DNA from 2 places in the Spirosoma luteolum genome. Region 1 is predicted to be linked to the other one. Evidence: riboswitches for the same ligand, from Rfam matches in the RefSeq annotation. Region 1 holds a riboswitch; the other holds the start of a gene.
What was found. Region 1 has a riboswitch for thiamine pyrophosphate ahead of thiM (hydroxyethylthiazole kinase). Riboswitches for the same ligand answer to the same signal wherever they lie in the genome.
Positions count from the first base shown of each region.

Region 1 (6,654 bases):
TGTCCCAGTCGTCGCCCTTGCCCCCGCCGTAGATGGCAATGCTGTTGGCCTGCACGAAGTAGCCGAAGCCTTCGACCTGTTCGTCGATTTGCTTGGCCAGCTCACGGGTGGGCACCAGAATCAGGGTGCTGGTGTGGTCGTGGTCGGCGTGGGAGATTTTGTCGAGGAGCGGAATGAGATAAGCCGCTGTTTTGCCGGTACCGGTCTGGGCACTGGCGATAAGGTCTTTTCCGGCCAGAATGGTCGGAATGGCCATCTCCTGAATGGGCGTTGCCTTCAGGTAGTTCATGGCATCCACGCCGGCCAGCAGGTCGTCGTGCAGATTAAATTCAGAAAATGTCAAGAGTACAGCTTGTCAAGGTGAAAAAACGCTGACCTCTCGTTTTTCTGGTCAGCAAACCGCCTGATTTAGGACAAATATAGCAAAAAGTCGGCACGAATGCCTGTGCCGGCACGCCCGAATGTGCGCTTTACTGACCGGTGGCAACGCCAAAAAAAACGGCACCATTCCGGGCGGAATGGTGCCGTCTGGCCAGCTGGCCGGGGCTTATTTGTACTGCTTCAGCTCGCGCTCTTCGTAGGCCAGGCCGTACTGTTTGAGCACGTCGTCGGGCACGCCATCCCACTGGTTAGGGGTGTTGCCCTGGTAGCCGAGGTCTTTGATCCCGATCTGGCTGCTGTAGAAGCCGCTGGCGGTCAGGTTGCGCATGAGGGTGAAAAACGACGCGCCCTGGGTCATGTCGGCTTTGGCCTTGCCGGGGTAGGCAATCTGCTCGACCATGTCGATCTGCTGGGCTTTGGTGCAGCCCACGAAGGGTTTTCCATACCGCTTGGTGCAGGTATTATCGAGCCACTTGATACCGCCCCGCATGGGGGTCTGGTTGCGGGGCTGGTCTTTCATCATGAACTCGATGAAGGCGGGCACGCCCGCCTGCGAGGCACTCCCCGAGCGGCTGTCGGCCGGAATGATGATATCCGACAGCACCGTAACGGTCTGCAGTTCGTGGGGAGTAAAAAACTTCTCGGCGTTGAGCTTCGCGTCGCGCTCGGCTTCGAATTTTTGCCGGCCACCGGGAATTTTGAGGGGTTTTACCTCGGGTGGGGCGGGCACTGCCGCTTCGGCGGGGTTCACAGCAAACCCAAATGCGGTAACGGGTATGCCTTTGAGCAGGTCTCTGCGTTTCATGGGGCGTAGGGGTTTTCAGGTTCGTTGTTCGTTGTTTGTGGTCCGTTGTTTCTGATTAGTGGCCGGTAAGCCTCCATTGCTGGTTCGTCTACTCCCGTTGGCGTTTTATACTTGAACCCTTTATAATCACTGCGTTTTAGGTAGGTAATAAATGACACCAGCATTTTACCGACGATATCAACCTGCTCATACAGTTTCGCAAACTGATCGGGGGTGAGGTGACCGCGATCCAGACTTCTGTACAGTTGGGATTTTACTTCGTCGTTCGACCCCATGGCGTAACCGAGAAACTGAATAAACTCGGTCCGACTTCCACGACCGAAGCCTTCGGCAATGTTGTCCATCACCGACCCGCTTGAACGGCTAATCTGATTACGAAGCTCAAAATCTTTTCCCAGCGACGTTGTCTGGCTAAGTTGGTAAATAAGCCGGGCTACCTCTCTGGCGCTCTGCCACGTTTTCAGGTCTTCGAATCGCTGTACTGTTGCCATATCAACAAACCACGCACCACAAACCACAAACTGACTTTACACTTTCTTCTTAGCCTGATCGATGATGTATTCCGAGGTGCGCATGGAACTGGCCAGGATGGTCCAGGTTACGTTTTTGTCGCCCTGCGAGGGGAACGGGGCTGCATCGACGACAAACAGGTTTTTCACGTCGTGCGCCTGCTGGAAGCCGTTGAGGGCCGACGTTTTGGGGTCTTTTCCCATCCGGGCCGTACCCACCTCGTGGATAATCTTGCCGGGTGCTTCGAGACCGTAGCTGGTGTCGGCGCCGGGTTTGTTGCCAAGTGCAATACCGCCCATCGAGTGAATGATTTCCTCAAACGTATCCTGCATGTGCTTGGCCTGCTTCACCTCGTAGTCCGACCATTTGTAGTTGAAGCGCAGCACCGGAATACCGTATTTGTCGACCACGTTGGGATCGATTTCGCAGTAGTTGCTTTCAAGTGGTACCGGCTCACCCCGACCGGCCATTCCTACGTAAGCCCCGTAGAACCGGCGGTAATCGTCTTTCAGACTGGCACCGTAGCCACCGCCCGGTTTCATGGCCCCGTCGCGGGCGGCAATCATGCCGTTCATGGCTTCGATGCCCCAGCCAAAGCCATAGGCCGGCATCCCCATGCCCCCCCAGTATTCGATGTGGTAACCGCGCGGGAAATCGAGTTTCTTATTGTCGAGCCACCAGGGCGTAAACACGTGCATGCCACCCACGCCATCTTCGTTGTAGCGTTTACGGTCCATGAGCGCCGGCACGAAAGCCGAGCGGCTCGCGCCCGTCGAGTCGTTGATGTAGCGCCCCACGACCCCGCTCGAGTTGGCCAGTCCGTTGGGAAAACGGCTCGACTTGGAGTTGAGCAGCAGCCGCGCCGTTTCGCCGGCACTGGCCGCGAGCACCACGGTTTTCGCTTTGATCGTTACTTCCTGCAGCGTCTGCGTGTCGACGTAGCTGACGCCCGTACAGAGACCCGTGGCCGCGTCGGTCATCACTTCGCGCACCATGGCACCGTTGATCAGCGTTACGTTGCCGGTTTTCAGGGCCGGCTTCACCAGCACCGACGACGACGAGAAATCGGCGTAGGCCTGGCAACCGCGGCCGCACTGGCTGCAGTAGAAACACTGCCCCCGCTCGTCGTTGACAGGCTTGGTCAGGATCGACAGCCGCGACGGAATAACCGGGATACCGATGCTGCGCGCGCCCTTCCGGATCATCAGCTCGTGCAGCCGGGGCTTGGGCGGGGGCAGGAAAATACCATCGGGTTCGGAGGCCATGTTCTCGACAGAGCCAAACACCCCGATCAGCCGATCGACCCGGTCGTAAAACGGCTTCAGGTCGTCGTAGCCGATGGGCCAGTCTTCGCCCACGCCGGTCATGCTCTTGCGCCGGAAATCGTCGGGGGCGAAGCGCAGCGAAATACGGCCCCAGTGGTTAGTACGGCCGCCCAGCATGCGCGAGCGGAACCAGTGAAATTCGGTGCCTTTGGCCGTGGTGTAGGGTTCGCCTTCAATGTCCCAGCCGCCCCAGGCCGCGTCGAAATCACCAAACGGCCGGGTGGTGCCGGCCCCACGCCGGGGCGACTCCCAGGGCCATTTCAGTTGAGTAATATACTTTGAGTCGGCCGGGTCGTAGTAGCCCCCGGCTTCCAGCAAAACAACTTTAGCCCCGGCCTTGGCGAGTGTGTAAGCGGCCATACCGCCCCCGGCTCCGGAGCCGACAATGGCCACGTCGTACTCGACCGGGGCTTTTTTAATCTGAAATGGGTCCATGGAATAGTTGAGATTAGGAAAACACCTGTTGTTGAACGCTGTCGGAAACAGCCCGATAAATGTACGAGCCTGCCGACAAAACTCCAGTATCCGGCCGCCTGAATCGGTGAATCGTACCGCATACCAGCGTATGTATACAACGGTGAAAGCCCCGATCCTCGTCCTTTTGCCCCCCGACTACCCGTTTTTTTTATCAGCATCGACCGGCCGAGGTGCTGAGTCACCCGGTGGGCCGGCCCCGGGCCACTTGCAGACCGACGGAATCCGGGCTACCTTTGGCGCACAACTTTAGGGGTGTCGTTTCCGGCGACTGAGAACATACCCTCACCACCTGATGCAGTTCGTACTGCCGTAGGGAAAAGTTTGCCAGCAACCACGCGTTTGCTGGCGGCTCTGGTTACTCCTGAAGTTGCGGTGTTCCCGTTTATCAACCCGTACCATGACCCTACCCAGCGCCCAGACCATCTGGCAGGATATCGAGCAGATCCGCGCCCAGTCGCCCCTGATTCAGAACATCACCAACTTTGTGGTTATGAATACCACGGCCAATGCGCTGCTGGCCCTCGGCGCGTCGCCGGCCATGGTGCATGCCTCCGACGAAGCCGCTGACTTTGCGGCCATTGCCAGTGCCCTGGTGGTCAACATCGGCACCCTCGACACCACGTTTGTGGCCGGCATGCGGGCCGCTATGGGCCGCGCCAGCGCCCTCGGCAAACCCATCGTGTTCGACCCGGTGGGGGTCGGTGCCACTCCCTACCGCAACCGCATCAGCCAGGAGCTGCTGGCGCTGGCCGTTCCCACCATTATCCGGGGCAACGCATCGGAAATTATGGCGCTGGCCGGCCTGCAGATCCAGACCAAAGGCGTCGACAGCACCGCCAGCTCGTCGGCCGCCGTTGAGAGTGCCCGGCAGCTGAGTCGGCAGCTGGGCTGCGTGGTGGTGGTGAGCGGAGCCGACGATTACGTCGTGCAGGGCGACCGGATGGCGAGGCTCAGCAACGGCCACCCTATGATGAGCCTCGTCACCGGCATGGGCTGCACGGCTACGGCCCTGACGGGTGCCTTTGCAGCCATCAACCCCAATCCGTTTGCGGCCGCGGTGGGCAGTATGGCCGTGATGGGCGTGGTGGGGCAGCTGGCCGCCCAGACTGCTCCGGGCCCCGGCACCCTCCAGGTCGATTTTCTGGATCGGCTCTATCGGCTGACCAGCCAGCAACTCACCGATACCCTCACGCTTTCGTTGTCATGACCGGCCTTTATCTCGTAACCGACCGCGCCAGTTGCCGGCAGGGGGGGCATTCAGTATCGGCGGTGGTCGACGACGCCTGCCGGGCCGGGGTGCGGTGGGTACAGCTCCGCGAAAAAGATCTCGCCACCCGTGCCTTTATCGAGCTGGCCGCCGACCTGCTGACCATTACCCGGCGCTACGGGGCGTTGTTGTTCATCAACGATCGCGTCGATGTGGCGCTGGCCGTGGATGCCGACGGCGTACACGTAGGGCAGGACGACATGCCCGTGTCGCTGGTCCGGTCGCTGCTGGGCCCCGGCAAGCTGATCGGCCTGTCCATCAATTCGGCCGACGAACTGCAGGCGCTGGCCAGCGAACCGGTTCAGCCCGATTACCTGGGCCTGGCCACGGTTTTCCCGACGGGCACCAAAACCGATACGGCCAGCCTGCTGGGCCTGTCGGGCCTGGCCGACCTCTGTCGGCAGACCACGCTGCCGACTTTTGCCATCGGCGGCATCAACGCTACATCGATTCAGGCCGTTTGTCAGACGGGGGTATCGGGCGTCGCCGTGGTTTCGGCCATCTGCGCCCAGCCGTCGCCCTACGCAGCGGCCCGGCAACTCATCTCCTTACTACCCCAATGAAGCCATACGCCCGCGTACTGACCATTGCCGGCTCCGACAGCAGTGGTGGGGCCGGCATCCAGGCCGACCTGAAAACCGTTTCGGCCCTGGGCTGCTACGGCATGTCGGTGCTGACCGCACTGACCGCCCAGAACACGACCCATGTCACGGCCATCCACCCGGTCCCCCCCGCGTTTATCACCGAACAACTGCGGGCGGTACTGAGCGACGTGGGTACCGATGCCGTAAAGATCGGCATGCTGCACTCGCCCGAGGTCATCGATGCCGTGGCGGAGTCGCTGCGATTGTTTGGGGTTACCAACATCGTTCTCGACCCCGTGATGGTGGCCAAGAGTGGCGACAAGCTTCTGCAGGACGAGGCCATTTCGGCCCTGAAAAGCCAGTTGCTGCCGCTGGCCACGGTGATCACGCCCAACTTGCCCGAAGCAAGCGTACTGCTGGGCCGGTCGGTTGAGACCCTGCCCGACATGGAGCAGGCGGCTACCGATCTGGCCGGTCTTACCCCCGGGGCCGTGTTGCTGAAGGGAGGGCACCTGCCTGCCGCCGACAGTACCGATCTGCTGCGGTTGGCGTCGGGTGAGGTACACCGTTTTTCAATCCCGCGCATTGATACCCCCAACACCCACGGTACCGGCTGCACGCTTTCGTCGGCCATAGCGGCCGGCCTGGCCCGGGGGCTGGCCCTGCCCGAGGCCGTGCAGGCGGCTAAAACCTACCTGACCGGTGCCCTCCGGGCGGGAGCCGGCTACGCGCTGGGCCACGGCCACGGCCCCGTTCACCACTTCTTTACGTACTGGACCTGATGACCCCGCTTTTCTCCGATACCCTCTGGGCTGCGATCAGCCCTGTCTACACGGCCATTCTCGACCACGGCTTTGTGGGCGAACTGACCCGGGGCACCCTGCCGCCCGACCGCTTTCATTATTACCTGCAGCAGGACGCGCTCTACCTGGCCGATTTCAGCCGGGCGCTGGTTCAGCTGGCCGTGCGGGCCGACAACCCTGCCGACCGGCTGCTGCTGATTGGCTTTGCCGACAGCGCCATCCGGGTCGAGCAGCTGCTGCACGAAGCGTATTTTACCCAGTACGGCATTAGCGCGGCACCGGCCAAACAGCCAGCCTGCTTTGCCTACACCAGCTACCTGCTGGCCACCACCGCTCTGGAGCCGCTGGCCGTTGGCGCGGCTGCGGTGCTGCCCTGCTTCTGGATCTACCGCGAGGTGGGGCGGGGCATTCACAGCCAGTCGGTTGCCAACAATCCGTTTCAGGCCTGGATCGACACCTACGCGGGTGAGGCTTTCGACACCAGTGTACGCCAGATGATCGA
Region 1 covers NZ_BAAGZE010000006.1:250,809-257,462, forward strand. The annotation lists gene ACYVAC_RS11630 (DEAD/DEAH box helicase) at 1-343, opposite strand, end outside; gene ACYVAC_RS11635 (gluconate 2-dehydrogenase subunit 3 family protein) at 548-1,186, opposite strand; gene ACYVAC_RS11640 (four helix bundle protein) at 1,183-1,677, opposite strand; gene ACYVAC_RS11645 (GMC family oxidoreductase) at 1,714-3,456, opposite strand; TPP riboswitch at 3,737-3,831, shown strand; gene thiM (hydroxyethylthiazole kinase) at 3,896-4,705, shown strand; gene thiE (thiamine phosphate synthase) at 4,702-5,328, shown strand; gene thiD (bifunctional hydroxymethylpyrimidine kinase/phosphomethylpyrimidine kinase) at 5,325-6,131, shown strand; gene ACYVAC_RS11665 (TenA family protein) at 6,131-6,654, shown strand, end outside.

Region 2 (6,654 bases), on a different contig from region 1:
ATAAAATCGAGCGCGGGCAGCAGTGTCGACGCTACGCCTTCTTCTACCAGGTAAGCCTGAAACAGCTGGGTGCTCAGCAGTTCACCCTCGGCCACCAGTTCTTTTTCCTGCTTCAGCGTGAACGGCTTGATGCGGCCCAGCGAGCGGATAAATGAAAACTCAGTGTCGATGATTTGCTGCCCGGCGACCCGACCGGCCTCTGTCTTATACAGCTCACCGATAAAGCTATCGTAGTGGGCTTTTAGGGCATCGATACGGCTGTTGGCATCGGCATCGTTGTTGGCTTTCAGCGATTCGCCAATGGCCAGCAACGCGTTGGTCGAACCCGAGAGCGCCGACAGCACAACGATTTTCCGAACATTATCTTCCGTGATCAGGGTGCGGATCGACTGCATGCGTTCGGGTTTGCCAACCGAAGTCCCGCCAAATTTCCAGACTTGCATTGTATGAAAGCGAAAGAGTGAATGAATGAAAGAGCGATTTTCTGGCCGATGGGCACAGCGAATGGGTAAACAGCGATACCTGACGCCTGAAGCAGCTTTATAGTCTGTTCCCCCGCCTGGGCATTACAACCGGCTATACACCTGTTTTTGCAGGCCCAGCATTTTGATGGCCGTGATGGCAGCCTCGTCGCCTTTGTTGCCGTGGATACCACCCGCCCGGTCCATGGCCTGCTGCTGGGTATTGGGTGTCAGTACGCCAAAGATGACCGGCTTACCGGTTTTGAGACTCACATTGGTGAGGCCCTGCGCCACGGCATGGTTGATGTAATCGTTATGCTTGGTTTCGCCCTGAATGACGCAGCCAATGGCAATAACGGCATCAATGTCATCGCGCTGGGCAAACCACTGCGACGCCAGCGTAAGCTCATAGCTGCCCGGCACATTACCCCGAATGATGTGATCGGCCTGGGCGCCGTGGGTCAGGAGGGTCTGGTAAGCGCCTTCGTATAAGGCTTCGGTCACCTCCGTGTTCCACTCGGAAACAAGAATCGCAAACCGGCGGTGACTGATGTCGGGCAGGTTGCCGGTGGTGAATTCGCTGAGATTTTTGAGTTCGGATGCCATGGAATAGAGAATAAAAAAAGGACAAAACCCCGATTGGCTTTGTCCTTCTGCAGTATTGATAGGTTCAGATACGCTTACGACTCGCCAACGGTAGCTTCCAGCATCGATTTATACTTGCGGGCACTGGCAGCCTCCGACGACTGACCATACTTTTCGATGATCTGTTCGTAGGTACTGATGGCTTTGTCGGTTTGTTTAGCCTGTTCGTAGGCAATCGCCAGCTTGTTGAGGTAGCCGGGCGTAAAGTATTTGTTAGGCTTGTAGTCGGCAGCCTTCTGGTAGTAGTCGGCGGCTTCGTCGAAGCTCTTTTTCTCCATGTAGGCATCGCCGATCAGGGCGTAGGCACGCGCCTGCACCAGCAGATCCGACGAGCTGAAGGCTTTCAGGTGGTCGATCGCTTCGTCGTACTTGCCCGATTTGAGCAAGCCCATACCAGCGTAGAACTCGGCCAGGTTGCCCGCGGGGGTCGAGCCATAGTTGTCGGCTACGGCCAGCAGACCGGGCGTTTTGCCATCACCGTTCAGCGCCTTTTTCAGCGAGTCGGTTTCAACCTGGTAGATCGAGGGAAAAAGTTCAGCCTGAGCCGTTTCGTCCTGGCTGCTGATATAATACCGATAGCCGAAGTAGCCAACGACCGCCAGTACGATAGCACCCACGATACCGAGCACGATGGTGCGGTTCTGCTGGAAATAATCGCCTACTTCTTCAAATTTGCCTTCTAGTGCATCTGGATCTTCAAGAAAATCCAATCCGCCATTCTTTTTGCTCATTTGCTTGCAATTTGGAGTGCAAAAGTAGGAATATTTGCCATCGCTGAAAAGCGTAAGGCTCAAAACTTTACGCAGGCGTTTTTTCGCAGACTACTCGGCCAAATCGCGGACGGCCATGACTTCTGAGGAACGAACACTCCGGATTTGGTGGGGGAGCAGCGTTTCGACGGCTACAGCCTCACCCGTCAGCGTGACAAACTCTACTTCAAAGGCTTTTCCTTCGTTGTATACGGTTAAAATAGTGCCGACATCGCCAGCTTTCAAACGGCCTCCTTCGCTGTCTTCCTGGAGTACCACAAGGTCAAATTCCTGCATACGCTACGCTACTGATTCTCGGTTGAAAACGTAAAAATACGGGTCTTGTTATGTTAATTTTAGCTTAACTTTGCCCCGCTAATCTTCTAAGGGGTGCCTTAATACAACGGGCTGAGATTATACCCATTGAACCTGATCCGGGTAATGCCGGCGAAGGGAACTGGACTAGAACTGTACATTTTACTGGTTTTACCTAAAGGTAGGTTTGGCCCCTTTGCCTATCGTCATGCTTTTTCGTGATGAAAAAAACGACGTTTGGGCGGTTTTCCGGCTGCCTGTTTTGTATCGCTGTGCTGCTCGGTCTGTCGGCCGGATCGGCGCTGGCTCAGTTAGCATTGTCGGGGGTCGTGCGCGATGCCGACGGGGGTGGACCCCTGCCCGGAGCGGCCATTACGGTAGAGGGCTCCTTCGCGGGCACGTTCGCCGATGCCTCCGGTGCGTTCCGGCTCACAAGTCTTAAAGCAACGCCTTTGTCCCTGCGCATTTCGCTGCTGGGCTATCAGACCCAAACCCTCACCGCCAACCCGGCCCAGAGTAGTGCGCTCACCATACAGCTTCAGAAAGCCGCTGTAGCGGTCGACGAGGTGGTCGTCAGCGCAACCCGCGCTAACCAGAAGTCGGCCATCGCCTATACCGACGTGACCCGGCGCGACCTCGACAAGCTGAACCTGGGTCAGGACATTCCGCAACTGCTCAACTTTACCCCCTCGATTGTCACTACCTCCGACGCAGGCGCCGGGGTGGGCTACACCGGCATCCGGATCCGGGGCTCCGACGCGACCCGCGTGAACGTGACGCTCAACGGGATTCCGTACAACGATGCAGAGTCGCAGGGGACATTTTTTGTCAACCTGCCTGATTTTGCCTCGTCGGTTAGCACGGTGCAGATTCAACGGGGCGTGGGCACATCGACCAACGGGGCCGGTGCTTTCGGTGCCTCCCTCAACATCCAGACTACCAAACTTGAAAGCAAGCCATACGCCGAGACTAATTTGTCGGCGGGTTCGTTCGGCACCCGCAAAGTCAACGTGCTGGCGGGTACGGGACTGCTCAACAACCACTTTGTGCTCGATGCGCGCCTGTCGTCGATCTATTCCGATGGGTATGTCGACCGGGCCTTTTCCAAACTAAAGTCGTTCTACCTGTCGGGCGGCTACTATGGCGCCAAAAGCTTTGTCCGGCTCAACGTATTTTCGGGCGTCGAACAAACGTATCAGTCGTGGGGCGGTGTACCGGAGAGCCTGTTGCGTACCAACCGCACCTACAACGTGTACACCTACGATAATGAAACCGATAATTACCAGCAGGACAACTATCAGCTGATTACGTCGCACGAGCTGAGTCGTAACTGGCGGCTCAATCTGTCGGGTTTCTACACCAAAGGGCGGGGCTATTATGAGCAGTTTCGGCCCAACGACACGTACAGCAACTACGGGCTGCCCAATGTCGTGATCGGCGACTCGATTATCAGCCGCACCGATATTATCCGGCGCCGGTGGCTCGACAACGATTTCTACGGCACCGTGTTTTCGCTCGATTACAATGGTTTCGGGAAGCTGACAGCCAACATCGGCGGGGGCATCAACGAATACAAGGGGAAGCACTACGGTGAGCTGATCTGGGCCCGTGTGGCGGGGGCAACCGATATCCGGCAGCGCTACTACGACGATGATGCCACCAAGCAGGATGTAAACGTGTACGCCAAGGCTTTCTACCAGTTCACGCCCCGCCTGAACACCTTTGCCGATCTGCAGGTCCGTCGGGTCAACTACTCGTTTCTGGGTTTCAACAGCCAGCTCCAGAACACCCAGCAGGAAGCCAGCCTGACGTTTTTCAACCCCAAGGCCGGCCTGACTTACAGCATCGACGACCAGCATACGGTTTATGCCTCGGTTGGCGTAGGCAACCGCGAACCCAACCGCGATGACTATACCCAGTCGACTCCGACCAGCCGACCTAAATCGGAGCGGCTGATCGACTATGAAGCTGGTTACAAACTCCAGCGCGACAAGGTAGCCCTCACCATCAATGGCTACTTCATGGACTACAAAAATCAGCTTGTCCTGTCGGGACAGCTCAACGACGTGGGTGCCTACAACCGCATCAATATACCCACCAGCTACCGCGCGGGGATCGAGATCGAGTCGGCGCTGAAACTAAGCCGAACGCTGCGCTGGAATGCAAACCTGACGCTGAGCCGCAACAAGGTTCGCAACTTCACCGAGTTCCTCGACAACTTCGATACGGGATCACAGGAGTCGCGGGCCTACACGCAAACCGATATTTCATTTTCACCGGGCGTCATTGGTGGTTCGCAGCTGCTGCTGACGGCAGCCAAAGGACTGGAGATTGGTCTGCTGTCGAAATACGTGGGCAAGCAGTACCTCGACAATACCTCGTCGGACAGCCGTAAACTGAACCCCTATTTTACCAACGATATTCGGCTGATTTACACGCCCCGTATACGGTTTGCGCAGGAACTGGCCTTCACGCTGCTACTCAACAACGTACTGAACGAACAGTACGAATCGAACGGCTATACCTACGCCTACATCAGCGAAGGACGCGTGACGGCCGACAATGGCTACTACCCGCAGGCAGGCCGCAACTTTCTGGCGGGGGTTCGGCTCCGGTTCTAGCCCATCCGTACGGAACAATCAGCCGGGGGGCTGCTCACTGACCAGCTGGTCGGTGGGCAGCCCCCCGGCGTTTGTGGGGGGTCAGGTACAAGAAAAAAGCCGGAGCAATGCTCCGGCCCTTTCGTGCGACACCAATATGAAAAGTAATAGGGTTGATTATCTGTCGTAGTTGGTATTCTGCGGATCGAAGTTCGTCCAGCCTGCCAGCCAGTTCTCGGTATTGAATGCGCCGATATACGGGGCTGCCGTGAAGAACGAGTCACCGATCTTACCACCCGTGATTGCATTCGTAGCCACCAGCAGCGGAGATCCCGATTGAGGCAGGAAGTTGGGCGTAGTCAGATTGAAGGTACTGGCATTGAGCAACAGCGAAGCGATGCTGCTCGAAGGAATAATCTGGTTCTTGCGAGCGGCCGTGTTGAAGTACGCCTGCGCAGCTGCCGTCGTCACGTCCCCGATACCCCGCACAACCGTGGTCGAGTTTGGAATCTCTGAGTTAGCCAGTACAATGCCCTGCAGCTCGAGGCTACCGTTGTTGATATTGGCCAGCGTACCATCGGCAGTACCCTCCAGCCGCAGCCCTTCGGGGAAACCGGCCATAACCGAGTTGAAGATGCTGATGGCCGTGTTGCGACGCAGGTGCATAGCAGCCCGGTATGCGCCCGAACCACCCGCCGTATTCGCATTGCTTGGCGTGGCGCTGAAGGCAAACGCACTGAAGTTGGCAAACACAGGAGCCGTCTTGGGCAGACCAGCCGTTACGGGTACGCCCGGATCGAAGTTATCTGACTCGAATGCTTCCGAACCCGACTGGTCAGCAACATTCGGATCGCGCAGGGCTACTCCAAACTGAACTTTACCCGTATAGCCGTAATCGGTATCAAAATCATCGTCGAACGTTCTGTGCGCAACCAGGTATTTGGCATTGACCGTACCGCCGAACCATTCGAAAGCGTCGTCGCCACTGTAAGAAACCTGAATGTGGTCGAGCGTCGTACCCGAGCCTACCTGATACAGGGTCAGGCCGTTGATTTCACTGTTTGGTGTTGCCGACAGGGCAACGCCCGGAAATTCGATCCGAACGTATTGCATCACGCCCGAATTGTCGTCGGCTACGTTCAGGTTTGAATCAAATGTACCGGCAATACCGCCTTCAAACGAACGAGACGAGCCTTGGTTTACAGGTGCACGACCGATGAGTACGATACCGCCCCAGTCGCCATACTTCCGCGACCCGGCCGCCTGACCCGATGTAAAGATGATCGGATTCTGCGCCGTACCACGCGCATCGATCTTAGCCCCGCGCTCGATGATCAGCGTACCGGCGTGATTTTGATTTTCAGGGTCCTGGCTCTGGTTGCCTCCCCGAATAATCGTTCCGGCCGGGATAGTCAGCGTGACACCATTCCGCACGTATACATAGCCCCGTAGTTGATAGATTGTATTGGCCGACAGTGTGGTGTTGGCGGTGATCGAGTTGGGCAGCGTCTGTACCGGCCGGTTAGAAATGCTGAAGGTCGCCGTCGATGGCGACTGCACCGTTACACCGCCCGAGGTCACCGCAATCTGGCCGTTCTGCGCGTTTGCCGGTACAATAACCGTCAGCGATGTCGGGGTCGCTCCCGTAACCTGTGCCGTAGCATTGCCACTAAACACTACCGTGTTGCTGGCGGGCGTTGAACTGAAGCTGGTACCCGTAATAACCACCGACGAGCCTACCGGAGCCGACGACGGATTGACAGACGTAATGGAAAGCGGGTCTGGTGTGGGCTGACTGTCGTTGTTACAGGCGGAGAGCACCACGGTCATCCCCATTGCTAGATACAGGAAGGGCCGGAATCGGTTGAATAACTGCATAATAAA
Region 2 covers NZ_BAAGZE010000018.1:75,047-81,700, reverse strand. The annotation lists gene ACYVAC_RS16910 (aspartate kinase) at 1-443, opposite strand, end outside; gene ribH (6,7-dimethyl-8-ribityllumazine synthase) at 567-1,067, opposite strand; gene ACYVAC_RS16900 (tetratricopeptide repeat protein) at 1,142-1,837, opposite strand; gene ACYVAC_RS16895 (DUF4926 domain-containing protein) at 1,928-2,152, opposite strand; TPP riboswitch at 2,232-2,330, shown strand; gene ACYVAC_RS16890 (TonB-dependent receptor) at 2,392-4,791, shown strand; gene ACYVAC_RS16885 (IPT/TIG domain-containing protein) at 4,948-6,648, opposite strand.
Region 2: it holds a riboswitch for thiamine pyrophosphate, as region 1 does, so the genes downstream of both, ACYVAC_RS16890 (TonB-dependent receptor) here and thiM (hydroxyethylthiazole kinase) in region 1, are expected to answer to the same signal.